Regions from separate parts of the Rosenbergiella sp. YN46 genome, predicted to be linked through region 1. Evidence: predicted binding sites of a transcription regulator. Region 1 holds the regulator's gene; each other region holds the start of a gene.
What was found. Region 1 encodes LexA, which represses DNA repair genes until DNA is damaged. Its sites were predicted from a motif close to TNCTGTATGTACATACAGNA; they were not measured.

Region 1 (4,471 bases):
GATATTCACGGAACACCGTGGAATAGAGCTTATTGCCGCGGAAGGTACGGCGAATGAAGAAGGCGCCCAGGCGGCGGAAAATCGGGCCTGCCGGCCAGAAGTTAAGATTGATGCCAGCGGCGATATGTGGCGGCACCAGGCCCTGATGATAGAGCACGTAAGAGAGTAGCAGGTAGTCCATGTGGCTGCGGTGACAGGGCACGTAGACCAGCTCATGACCCTCGTGCGCCAACTGGCGAATTCGCTCGGCGTTGTGGACGTTAATGCCCTGGTAGAGCCGGTTCCAGGTGAAGCCCAGCACGCGATCGGTTGCGCGGATGGCTTCGTAAGAGAAGTTAGCCGCGATCTCTTCCATTAGCGCCACCGCATTCTGCTGGGCTTTCTCATGGGAGATCTTTTTGGTGCGCGCTTCGTCTTCCACCGCGCGGGCGATAGCCTTGGAGGAGAGCAACTTATTAAACAGATCCTGGCGAGCGGGCAGACGCGGCCCTACGGCAGCCAGACGCAGCCGCGAGAAGTGCATTCTGGCGATGCGTAGCAGCTTCTGGGCGATACGCTTGTCAGTGCCGTGTTCGGTAGCCATACGGCGCAGCGAAACCGGCGGAGAGAAACGCACAAAGCTGTCACGGCCAAGCCAGATGACCGCGAAGAACTTTTGAATGCCATTCAGATTACGCAGCGGCGGGTTGGCTTCCCCTTTCTCTTTGCCTGGCGAGCGGCCAAACATCACAGAGACAGGTACCATCTGCACATCAAGATTCGGATTGCTGCGGTGTAGATCCAGATAGTTATGGAATAGCTTAATGGACTCTTCTTTGGGGGTGTAGTAGGTGAAGACTCGAGGCCCGTCATGGGCGAACACGTAGCGCGGCAGGACGACGCCGTCCATTTCCAGCGGCTCCAGCGGGTCTGGCAGATCGTGGGCCAGACAGCTGGCGCGCAGCGTCAGTAAGTCCGCCTTCGAGTTATAGGGCAGAACGTACATAATAGGACGCGAAGTATCCAGGCCAAGTTCGGCACAGGGATCTGCCGGAATTGACTTGCTTTTTACCAGGATACTTAATGGTAAATTAAGGAGCTTGTATAAAAATCGGGACCAGCCTGACATAAACGATGTAAAGCCTCTGGTTAATCATGCAAATGCACCGCCAGAATACCAGAAACGGCACGGAATTTCTGCGGCACTACTATTCATCGAAGCGCTCTGGCGTTGACGCTGATTTTCGTCATACTGCCAGCGGCATTCGGTCTGGCTTTGTAAAACGGCCCGGGGGCACCCTTGCCGCGTTGATGTAACTGAACTATTTAGAGTGTATTTTTTGAAAAGGTTTCCATTACATGGCGAATAATACCACTGGTTTTACCCGTATCATTAAAGCTGCCGGCTATTCCTGGAAAGGTCTTAGCGCAGCGTGGCGTAACGAAGCGGCCTTCCGCCAGGAAGGGGTCGCTGCGGTTATCGCCATTATTGCGGCCTGCTGGCTGGACGTAGACGCCATCACGCGCGTACTGCTGATTGGCTCCGTCATGCTGGTCATGATCGTCGAAATTCTAAATAGCGCAATTGAAGCCGTCGTCGATCGCATCGGCAGCGAATATCACGAGCTTTCTGGTCGCGCTAAAGATATGGGGTCTGCCGCAGTGTTGCTGGCGATTATCGTCGCGATATTCACCTGGGTCACGCTACTCTGGCCGTATTTGCGGTAAAGCTTCAGGAAACGGAGAAAACGCTGATTTTTTACCGTGTTGTGGTTCCAAAATCGCCTTCTGCTGTATATACTCACAGCATAACTGTATATACACCCAGGGGGCGGAATGAAAGCGTTAACGGCCAGGCAGCAAGAGGTTTTTGATCTCATCAGGGAGCACATTAGCCAGACGGGAATGCCGCCCACTCGCGCGGAAATCGCGCAGCGACTGGGTTTCCGTTCGCCCAATGCCGCTGAAGAGCACCTGAAAGCACTGGCGCGTAAAGGGGTTATCGAGATCGTCTCTGGCGCTTCGCGCGGTATCCGTCTGCTGCATGAAGAAGAAGAGGGGCTGCCGCTGGTTGGGCGCGTTGCAGCAGGCGAGCCGCTGCTGGCCCAGCAGCATATCGAAGGCCACTATCAGGTGGATCCTTCTCTGTTTAAGCCAGGCGCAGACTTTCTGCTACGCGTGAGCGGCATGTCGATGAAGGATATCGGCATTATGGACGGCGACCTGCTGGCGGTGCACAAAACCCAGGAGGCGCGTAACGGTCAGGTTATCGTGGCCCGTATTGAGGATGAAGTTACGGTTAAACGACTGAAGAAACAGGGAAATACCGTACAGTTGCTGCCGGAAAACAGTGAGTTCGAACCTATCGTGGTCGATCTGCGTGAACAGAATTTCACCATTGAAGGGCTGGCCGTCGGGGTGATTCGCAACGGCGAATGGCTCTGATTTTTTAACTGCATCCTCCTGTTGACGCGTCCGCTCCGGGCGCGTCTTTGTTTTACATTCTCCTGACGGCACAACCGGATAATGGCAATGCCCCTTTTCCAGAAAACCGATAAAGCATTATGGCGGCTGGCGCTGCCGATGATTTTTTCCAACGTCACGGTGCCGCTGCTTGGGCTGGTGGACACCGCGGTTATTGGCCATCTCGACTCGCCGGATTATCTGGGCGGCGTGGCGATTGGCGCAACGGCTACCAGCTTTCTGTTTATGCTGCTCCTGTTCCTGCGAATGAGCACTACCGGCTTTGCGGCTCAGGCATGGGGCGCGAAGAATGCGCCGGCCCTGGCCAGAGCGCTGGTGCAGCCGCTGATGCTGGCGCTGATCGCCGGTGCGTTGATTGTGGCGTTACGTATCCCACTTATTGAACTGGCGCTGGCTATTGTCGGCGGCAGCGAACAGGTGTTGCACCAGGCGCAACGCTTTCTGACCATTCGCTGGCTGAGCGCGCCGGCGACGCTGGCTAACCTGGTGCTGCTGGGCTGGCTGCTGGGCGTGCAGTACGCCCGGGCGCCGGTTATTTTGCTGGTGGTGGGAAATTTGCTGAATATCCTGCTGGATCTCTGGTTCGTGGTGGGTCTGCACATGAACGTGCAGGGGGCTGCGCTGGCGACGGTGATTGCTGAATATGCGACGCTGCTTATCGGGCTGATTATGGTATGGCGAGTGCTGCGGCTGCGCGGCATTTCGATGGATATGCTGAAACAGGCCTGGCGTGGAAATATCCGCCGTCTGCTGGCGCTTAATCGCGACATTATGCTGCGTTCGCTGCTGCTTCAGCTCTGCTTTGCCGGTATGACTATCTGCGGCGCGCGCCTCGGCAGTGAGATTGTGGCGATCAACGCGGTGTTGATGACGATGCTGACCTTTACCGCCTATGCGCTGGATGGCTTCGCCTATGCGGTAGAAGCCCATTCCGGGCAGGCCTTTGGTGCGCGCAGCAGCGGTCAGTTACTGAGTGTATGGCGGGCCGCCTGTCGTCAGGCAGGACTGGTGGCGCTGTGCTTCGCCGCAGTCTATGCCCTGGCAGGTCAACAGATCGTGGCGCTGTTGACTTCAATCCCTGAACTTCAGACGCATGCTGATCGCTACCTGTTCTGGCAGGCGGTGCTGCCGCTGGTAGGCGTCTGGTGTTATTTGCTGGACGGCATGTTTGTGGGGGCGACCCGCGGCGCGGAAATGCGTAACAGTATGGCGGTTGCTGCGCTGGGATTTGGGTTGACGCTACTAACGCTGCCGTGGCTGGGCAATCATGGTTTGTGGCTGGCTATGGCGGTATTCCTGGGGCTACGCGGCCTTTCTCTGGGCTGGATCTGGCGTCGTCACTGGCGTAACGATACCTGGTTCAGGGTACCGGGCCATGAGTGAGCCTGCACGGCTATAATGAGTACTGAGTCATGCTGAATCCGACACGGGAGGTAAGCGATGCTCAAAGATGAAATAGAAGGCGGCTGGCGACGCCTGGTAGGCAGGGCCCGTGAAGCCTGGGGAAGAATCACCGACGATGACGGTGCTATCGCCAGCGGTCGTCACGAGCGGCTCATCGGTCGACTTCAGCAGCGCTATGGCTATGCCAGAGCCCAGGCTGAAAAAGAGGTTACCCGATGGGAAAAGCATCATGATTATCACTGGTAGCCAGAGCGCGGGCGAGTTTACCGCCCGCGTTTTTTAACGGCTACGCTATGGTCGTGCTGGCAGGCTTCGCGATTGCGGCAGGCTTCTACTTCGGCGCAGGGCGCGCACAGGCCGTGGGCTTCTATCACATTATGATGCAGGGCAAAACCGTTTCCCGCCGCCAGCTTGTGCATTATTTCCTCAACGCCTTCCGCGCTCTCTTCCCTGACCGATCCGCAGCGATCGCAGATAAACATGGCGGAAGTATGCGTCGGTTCATCGAAGTGATGGCACAGCACGTAGCTGTTGGTGGACTCCACTTTATGCACAAAGCCCTGTTCCAGCAGAAAATCCAGCGCCCGATATACGGTGGGCGGCT
Region 2 (4,471 bases), on a different contig from region 1:
GTTACTGCATGGCGATCTGTGGTCAGGAAACTGCGCGCTGGGGCCGGACGGCCCCTTCCTGTTCGATCCCGCCTGCTACTGGGGCGACAGGGAGTGCGATCTGGCAATGCTGCCGCTACACAGCGAACAGCCGCCGCAAATCTACGATGGCTATCAGTCTGTCTCCCCCCTGCCTGTCGACTTCCCCGACCGTCAGCCGGTCTATCAGCTCTATACCCTGTTAAACCGGGCGAATCTGTTTGGCGGAAAGCACCTTACGGAAGCTCAGCGCACCCTGGAGCTGGTGCTGGCTGTCTGATAGCCCGTAACAAAAAACGCCGACGGGCGTTTTTTGTTGTACGGAACAGGGCTACAGAAAGCCGAGCAGTTTAAAGAAAAAATAGCCCAGAACAATTAACACTACCGGCAGGATATACAGCGGAAAGATTTGCAGAAAAATAGTGTGGCGCGGCACAACCACCCGGGCATCAAGCTGCGCGCGGGTCAGCCCCTCTTCCCCCTTCGCCTGCTCAAGAATCAACTGATCTTCCACCCCTTCGCGCAGAAAGCGCGCCTGACGCGCCATGCGTGCGCCGCTGGCCTGCAGCGCCATACCCACAAAAATCAGCGCATAGATGATCCAGAACCCCAGATTCATCTGCTGATGAAAGTCGGGCAGCGGTGAGTTATGCCAGAAAAAGTTCAGAAACGGCGTATTAAAGCGCACCATATCGATCATTACGTGCGCGAAATCCATCAGCACCGCATCAATACCCGGCCGCTTCTCGCTGTGCTCATACATAAACTTAAGCAGCGATATAATGGTGGACACCACCGCCGGAATAAAAATCACCCAACCGGCCACGCGTTTTAACAGCGCAATGCGTCCAGCTTGTTGATACGTCATCCTCTCCCCTTGTGCTTATGAGGCTATCCTGAATCATGATTCTAACCCGTCCGCCGATTTTTCGCCTGATTTTTGCCGACTGCGCGGGTAAATCACTGGTAAGCACCGCCGTTCCAGGCTATTGATATGCAGAACTTTCGTTATATTTGCCGTTAACAGGAGTGGTAACAATGCCGAATCAACGCCGGGTGCTCGCCGCGATTTTTGATATGGATGGATTGCTGATCGATTCTGAACCGCTATGGGATCGAGCCGAACTGGAGGTGATGGCCGGGTTAGGCGTTGATATTACAAGACGCGGCGAATTGCCGGATATACTGGGACTGCGTATCGATATGGTGGTGGATCTCTGGTATGCCCAGCAGCCCTGGCAAGGCATGTCCAAAGCGGACGCCACCGCCAGAATCATCGAACGGGCCATCATGCTGGTTGAAGAGGAGCGCCCCCTGCTACCCGGCGTGCGCGAAGCCATAGCGCAGTGTAAAGCAATGGGGCTAAAGGTGGGGTTAGCCTCGGCGTCGCCAATGCATATGCTGGAGCGGGTGTTAGCCCTGTTCGAGTTGCGCGATCAATTCGACGCCCTCGCCTCCGCCGAACATCTACCGTTCAGTAAACCCCATCCCCAGGTCTATCTGGATGCCGCCAGCAAACTTGAGGTGGCGCCGGTTCACTGCGTATCGCTGGAAGATTCGGTCAATGGCATGATCGCCTGCAAGGCGGCGCGTATGCGCTCCATTGTGGTGCCCGCGATTGAAAACCGCGGCGATCCGCGCTGGGCACTGGCTGATGTGAGGCTGGAATCGCTTGAAGCCTTGGCGCCCCATCATCTGCGTCCCTGACGCTCCGCCGGGCGAAAAAAAAGCCCGGCCACATAATTTTTGAAACATAATTTCAATTTATTTGTGATTTCCCTTGCGCATGCCTATTATTGATAGCATCAGAGAACTACCTAATCCATGCCAGACGGGAGCAATCTATGATTCTCGATGCATTTTCTCTTCACGGTAAAGTGGCGATCGTCACTGGCGGCGATACCGGGTTGGGCCAGGGAATGACCCTGGCGCTGGCGGAAGCTGGCTGCGACATCGTGGGCGTCAGCCGCAAAGATCCCATTGAAACGCGGGAGAAAGTGACCGCGCTTGGCCGTAGATTTAAGGCTATTCAGGCTGACCTTAGCGCCACCGATGCTATTGACGATATTGTCAGTCAAACCGTCGCAGAAATGGGGCATATCGATATTCTGGTCAATAACGCCGGCACTATTCGCCGCGCCGACTCGCTGGCGTTCAGCGAAAAGGACTGGGACGATGTGATTAACCTGAATCTGAAGTCGCTGTTTTTCCTCTCCCAGGCCGTGGCCCGTCAGTTTATTCGCCAGGGAAAAGGCGGCAAAATCATCAATATCGCTTCCATGCTGTCATATCAGGGCGGCATTCGGGTGCCCTCTTATACGGCATCGAAAAGCGGCGTGCTGGGACTGACCCGACTGCTGGCCAACGAATGGGCGCCTCATGGCATCAACGTTAACGGTATCGCACCGGGCTATATGGCCACCGATAATACCCGGGCGCTACGCGACGATGAAAACCGCAGCCAGGAGATCCTTGGGCGCATTCCGGCCGGGCGCTGGGGCACGCCGGAGGATCTGCGCGGCCCGGCGGTCTTCCTGGCCTCCTCCGCTTCCGACTATGTCAACGGCTTCACCCTGGCGGTTGACGGCGGCTGGCTGGCCCGTTAACGCTCTGATCGGCGGTGACGTTGTGATAAAGTGTTACAACGTCACCACTTCCTTCCACTGTATAAAAACCCTATACTGGATGCATTGACAGTTATCCCGGGTTTTATCATGACGGCGGAAGGCCACCTCCTCTTTTCCATCGCCAGTGCGGTATTCGCAAAAAATGTGGAACTGACGCCGGTTCTGGCCCAGGGCGACTGGTGGCATATCGTGCCTGCTGCGGTGCTGACCTGCCTGTTACCGGATATCGATCATCCCAAATCCTTTCTTGGCCAGCGCATTCCCTGGGTATCACGGCCGGTGGCCAGAGCCTTTGGCCACCGGGGATTCACCCACAGCCTGCTGGCGGTGTTCGCGGCACTGACTCTGTTTTACCTCAAGGTGCCAGAAAGCTGGGTAGTGCCTGCCGACGCCATTCAGGGCATGGTGCTGGGATATCTGAGTCATATTCTGGCCGATATGCTGACCCCGGCTGGCGTTCCGCTGCTCTGGCCCTGCCGCTGGCGATTTCGCTTGCCCATCGTCCGGCCGCAAAAAGGTAATCAGCTGGAACGGGCGCTGTGTATCCTGTTTTTCTGCTACGCACTATGGATGCCTCAGTCCGTTCCGGATAATGACGCAGTGCGCTGGTCATCCTGGTTTATCTCCAGCCTGCAAAACCGTTTCGACCACTTTATTAATCACCAGATAGGTCAATAATTACGCATATTATTCCATTCAGGAATAAGCCATTCCTTTTGGGTATAATCCCTCGTTTTTTAGTGCTGTTACACTTGTCGCCATACCTATAAGGCCGGGCAGTTATACGCAAAAAATTATTCAAGCTGCATCAAAGCGGCAACTGAACGAATCCCCGGGCGCATTGTAGTCCTGTGTGGCAGGGGTGAGTGACAAATCTCCGGAGCGGATTTGAACGTTGCCTGCAGCGGCCCCAAAAGGGGCAAGACCCAGGGATGGCGAGTATTGCAGCCAGCAAAGAGGCGGCTTGAAGTATGACGTGTATATACGGCCATCGACAAAATTCAGGAGTAAACGGGGATGAACTTTCCACTTATAGCGAACGTCGTGGTGTTCGTTATTCTGCTGCTGGCGCTGGCGCAAACTCGTCACCGTCAGTGGAGCCTGGCAAAAAAAGTGCTGGTCGGTCTGGTGCTGGGCGTGCTGTTTGGGCTGGGTCTGCACCTGGTCTATGGCGCCGATACCCCGGTCATGAAGGCGTCGATTGAGTGGTTTAACGTGGTCGGTAATGGCTATGTCAAACTGCTGCAGATGATCGTTATGCCGCTGGTCTTCGCCTGTATCCTCAGCGCGGTGGCCCGTCTGCATAATGCCTCATCGCTGGGCAAAATCAGCATGCTGACTATCGGCCTGCTGCTGCTGACTACATTAATCGCAGCCCTGGTCGGGGTGCTGGTCACTAATCTGTTTAATCTTAGCGCCGAAGGGCTGGTGCAAGGCAGTGCTGAAACCGCGCGTCTCAACGCTATCCAGACCAATTACGCTGGCAAAGTCTCTGACCTTTCAGTACCGGAACTGCTGCTGTCATTCATACCCAAAAATCCGTTCGCCGACATGACTGGCGCCAGCCCCACGTCGATCATCAGCGTGGTTATCTTCGCCGCCTTCCTGGGCGTGGCTGCGCTGAAGCTGCTGAAGGACGATGCCGCCAAAGGCGAGCGGGTATTGACCGCGATCGATACTCTGCAAAGCTGGATCATGAAGCTGGTGCGCCTTGTCATGCAGCTGACGCCTTACGGCGTACTGGCGCTGATGACCAAAGTTGTGGCGAGCTCTAACCTGCATGACATCGTGAAGCTGGGCAGCTTTGTGGTGGCCTCCTACCTGGG
Region 3 (4,471 bases), on a different contig from region 1:
CTGAAGGGCTACGCGGGAAAGATGGTCAAAGCGTGGTTTAGTCGGAAAGTGGCTAAATTGCTACAGGATAGCGCTGATGAAATTCGTGATGCGATAAATCAGGAGCAGCGGGATAATGTTGTCGAAAAGGCGGTAGCACAACTGATTGATGTTACCGCTGATGCCGGATCAGTCCAGCCGATTATTGCCAGAGAATTACTGGATCGGTACATCGATATTTTTGGTAAGCGCCTAGAAGGAGATGAACAGGTGAAAAATTTAAAAACTGATATTGAGGAACTGGATGCAGCGTTGGGAGGAATTAACCAGCAGGATCTTGTCGTCATCGCTGGTCGCCCTGGTTCAGGGAAAACGGAATTTGCTCTAAAGGTGGTTGATGGTGTTACTCGAACCGGCGGTGGTGCGCTGATATTCAGTATGGAAATGGCAGCATCACAGATTATTGAGAGAACTATCGCTGGCGTGGCAAATATGTCGGTATCTCGCCTGCGAAACCCAGTTGATTTTGATGATGAGGCGTGGGCCAGATTTAGCACTGCCACAGAAGATTTAATGGGGCGTGATATTTGGGTTGTTGATGCAACGGATCTTACGGTTGAACAAATACGCGCTATTGCTGAAACCCATAAACGAAGATACCCACATTTATCAATGATCATGGTTGATTATCTGGGATTGGTGAAAAAACCAAAATCGGAACGTAACGATTTGGCCGTCGCGCATATTTCCCGCAGCCTGAAAACTATGGCTATGAGGTTACATACTCCAGTATTTGCGTTAAGCCAGCTATCTCGATCTGTGGATTCTCGCCCGGCTGGTAGCCGTCGCCCGGTGATGTCAGATCTGCGCGATTCCGGCTCCATCGAACAGGACGCTGATAGCATTCTGTTTCTGTACCGCGATGAAGTTTATAACCCTGATAGCCCAGCGGCTGGTATTGCCGAAGTGATTCTGGGGAAAAGTCGGTTTAGCGCTGCGGGGAAAGTGATTTACCAGCAGTTCAAAAACGGCCACTTCATGCCGATCGACCAAGCCGTGGCCCAGGAAAAAGCCCGAATGCAGAGCGCTGCACAGCAGCCGCCGAAGCGAGAACGGCGTTACAGCACCGAGAAATTTTAATCAGCGCCTGACCAGCGCGTTAACTACAGAGGAAAGACCAACAATGACCAATGATGTGACTTACCCGAACCGTGCAAACCTGAACGATGATGGCCGTGATTACACCTCTCTGATTATCTGGCGGATGAACGCTGGCGCTCGGGCGCGTAGCCGGGCCTGCTTCTTGCCACCTCCCGTTCCTCCTGTTGTGGCTAAACCACAGCAATATAAAAAAACAGCGACCCGGTCATCAAAAAGAAAAGGACGGTGAAGAATGGCCGGGCAATCGGACTACCTCCCGCCCGGCCTGCCGTTCAATCGTGCCAAATGGCCGCAGGAATGCCAGTTGAAAGAGCATTACGACATGCGCGCATGCGCCTTAGTCCGCAGACTCTTCGAGAAGCAGATAACCCGCGGCGCCATCCTGGCGCAGATTGACCGCACGCCGGAGACATACCGGGAGTTTTTTAGAGATCGACTGAATTACTGGAGAGGGGAGAAGGAAAAATGCAGGAAAGAGGGAGGTGCCGCGTAATGGCAATGACGGCCGCAGAGCGCAAGGCAGCACAGCGGGCGCGGCTGGCCAGGGAGGGCCAGCGCAAAATAGAACTGCATCTGGATGCCCAGGAACTGGAAATGCTGGAGCGGAACCGTGCCGCCCGGCGCCCTGGCCGTGAACCGTATGATGTCGCGGAGTATATCGCAATGCTGATACGTCAGGACGATGCACGGGCGCGAATGCATATTCGATCGATCAGCCGTAGGCGCTGCGGTCGGTGTGGCGACCCATTACCCGTAAGCGAATGCCCGTTGGACAGTGAAAGCCAGTGCTGGGTAAATCGTGGCTGGCATGAGATAAAACTCAAGCTGTGACATGTCACATGGAGCGAAAGCCGCCTAATGGCGGTTTTCTTTTATAAACAGAGGGTTAAAAATTAATCACGCAGTGCCTTTCGCATAAAATGCTCTTAAAAGTTTGCATCATTGGTTGGCTGGGAGTATATATACTGTATGAATGTACAGTTACCCGAAAGGAGGGACTATGCGTATTGAAGTGATGATCGACAGGTCTAAGAAGCTCCCGAATGGTGCTATACCTGCCCTGGAACAAGAGCTAAAACGCCGACTGGATTCCCGCTACGATGAAACCTGCTCTTTGACAATACGCCGCGCCGGATCTGATGGGCTATTCGTATTTGGTGCAAACGACGACACCAAAAAAGATATCGAGGAGCTGCTCCAGGAGACCTGGGAAAGCGCCGACGACTGGTTTTTTTAACCACACCTCATTTTAATGATTTATATAACGCCAAACGGCTGCAGGAAGCGCAGCTGTAGAGGTGTATTTGTATTCACGGCCAGAGGGGGTAAAACAGTGGCGGAATATTCAGATGTTATTGACTATTTACCCCGGGATGGCCGTGTAGTCGTGCAATGCAAAGATGGTCACGTCGTAAATGTGCGTAAGGTTTACCCTGACGAGCACATAGCATCATTTAACGCATTGATTGAACTGGCAAAACTGGCCGGATATTCTGTTGTATCGCCAGACGGCAATAAGCTATAATTAAGTGGCTGGCCTGAACAACCAGCTTTTAATTCTGAACAATTGCTGCGCTAACGGGGGAACCAATGGCGCAGTATTCTTTTATCAAATCACAGGGCGGGATATTAGTCCCCGCGACGCCTGACGCACAGGAGTTTATTGAAACTAAGGTGCGGCTGGGCGATGTCATTTATGCCGATTTCAAGAAGGCGCGGAATGCGGCATTCCATCGCAAATTCTTCTCTTTGCTGGGGCTGGGATTCAATTACTGGACGCCGGGCGGCGGTGCTATTTCTCCTGCGGACAAAACGCTGGTTAATGGCTTCGTTAAGTGGATCGCATACCACACCGGGCATGAAGGGGTACTGGATGAGCTGGCGACCCAGTATCTGGATGATACCGCGCAGAAGCGCGCCGGTAATATCAGCGCCGTAAAATCGTTTGAGGCGTTCCGCGCCTGGGCGACTATCCAGGCTGGGTTCTATATTCAGCACCGGATGCCGGATGGCAGCATACGCCAGGAGCCGAGATCGATCTCATTCGCAAAAATGGATGATGTCGAATTCTCCGAGCTCTATAAATCCGTCCTGGACGTTCTCTGGAACTACATCCTTTACCGTACCTTCCCAACCCAGCAGGCAGCCGAGAACGCTGCCGCGCAGCTAATGAGTTACGCCGCATGAAGAGAGACCTCCGTAAAGCGGCGCGCGGCCGCGAATGTACTGTGCGCATTCCGGGAATTTGCTGTTTCAACCCTGATACCAGCGTACTGGCGCATTATCGCATGTCAGATACCTGCGGCACAGGCTGCAAACCCAATGACCAGCAGGCGGCCATTGCCTGCAACTGCTGTCACGATGCCATCGACGGCAGGATTAAAACCGACTATTCCCGCGAGGAACTGCGCCTGATGCACGCAGAGGGTGTTTTCCGCACCCAGAAGGTCTGGAGAGAGGAGGGATTACTGTGAGCTATCGGCTGATATATGCGGATCCGCCCTGGACGTACCGGGATAAATGCAGAGGTGGCGAGCGTGGTGCTGGCTTTAAATATCCAACGATGACCGTCGCGGATATATGCCGCCTCCCCGTCTGGGAACTGGCTGACTCTGAATCATGCCTGCTGGCTATGTGGTGGGTACCGACTCAGCCGGTTGAGGCGCTGAAAGTGGTGGAGGCCTGGGGGTTCCGGTTTATGACCATGAAGGGCTTCACCTGGCACAAAACGAACCCCAAAAAGGGAAATTCTGCGCTGGGAATGGGGCATATGACGCGGGCCAATTCGGAAGACTGCCTGTTTGCCGTTCGTGGCCGTTTGCCAGAACGTGTTGATGCGTCCATTTGCCAGCATGTTACAGCACCACGCGGGCGCCATAGCGCCAAACCGGAAGAGATTCGCGACAGTCTGGTGGCGTTACTGGGAGATGTTCCGCGCATTGAGCTATTCGCCCGCAGCAGTGCCCCAGGCTGGGACTGTTGGGGAAATGAATGTAACAGCAGTGTCGATCTGCGAGTCGGCGAAGCGATTAAACGCGAGGTGGAAAATGCGTGATATGTATGAGGTCCTGGATCGCTGGGGCGCATGGGCTGCAGATGAACATAGCGGCGTTGACTGGCAGCCTATAGCGGCAGGTTTTAAAGGCGTTCTGCCTTACGGTAAAAAGTCGCGTCTACAATGTGATGATGATGAAGGCATTATGATTGATGGGTGCGTGGGGCGATTAAAGCAGTATAAGCCGGAAGAGTATGAACTTCTCATTGCTCATTTTGTTATCGGAATTTCTCTGCGTACTATAGCGAAGAAACGGAAGTGTTCAGATGGGACTAT

Region 2: a site for LexA is predicted at 2,698-2,717, ahead of V3W49_RS07960 (metal-dependent hydrolase). Genes of this name have one in related genera too.
Region 3: a site for LexA is predicted at 2,104-2,123, ahead of V3W49_RS00545 (DinI-like family protein). Genes of this name have one in related genera too.

What each region holds. Positions count from the first base shown of each region.
Region 1 is NZ_JAZHEE010000003.1:282,818-287,288, reverse strand. It holds gene plsB (glycerol-3-phosphate 1-O-acyltransferase PlsB) at 1-1,108, opposite strand, end outside; gene V3W49_RS04680 (diacylglycerol kinase) at 1,339-1,707, shown strand; gene lexA (transcriptional repressor LexA) at 1,816-2,424, shown strand; gene dinF (MATE family efflux transporter DinF) at 2,512-3,846, shown strand; gene V3W49_RS04665 (CsbD family protein) at 3,904-4,113, shown strand; gene zur (zinc uptake transcriptional repressor Zur) at 4,131-4,471, opposite strand, start outside.
Region 2 is NZ_JAZHEE010000007.1:16,959-21,429, forward strand. It holds gene V3W49_RS07940 (fructosamine kinase family protein) at 1-298, shown strand, start outside; gene V3W49_RS07945 (YniB family protein) at 350-886, opposite strand; gene hxpB (hexitol phosphatase HxpB) at 1,057-1,725, shown strand; gene kduD (2-dehydro-3-deoxy-D-gluconate 5-dehydrogenase KduD) at 1,863-2,624, shown strand; gene V3W49_RS07960 (metal-dependent hydrolase) at 2,733-3,323, shown strand; gene V3W49_RS07965 (L-cystine transporter) at 3,663-4,471, shown strand, end outside.
Region 3 is NZ_JAZHEE010000001.1:111,638-116,108, reverse strand. It holds gene V3W49_RS00560 (replicative DNA helicase) at 1-1,119, shown strand, start outside; gene V3W49_RS00555 (hypothetical protein) at 1,373-1,633, shown strand; gene V3W49_RS00550 (hypothetical protein) at 1,633-1,971, shown strand; gene V3W49_RS00545 (DinI-like family protein) at 2,141-2,377, shown strand; gene V3W49_RS00540 (DUF1367 family protein) at 2,731-3,327, shown strand; gene V3W49_RS00535 (DUF1364 domain-containing protein) at 3,324-3,614, shown strand; gene V3W49_RS00530 (MT-A70 family methyltransferase) at 3,611-4,195, shown strand; gene V3W49_RS00525 (antiterminator Q family protein) at 4,188-4,471, shown strand, end outside.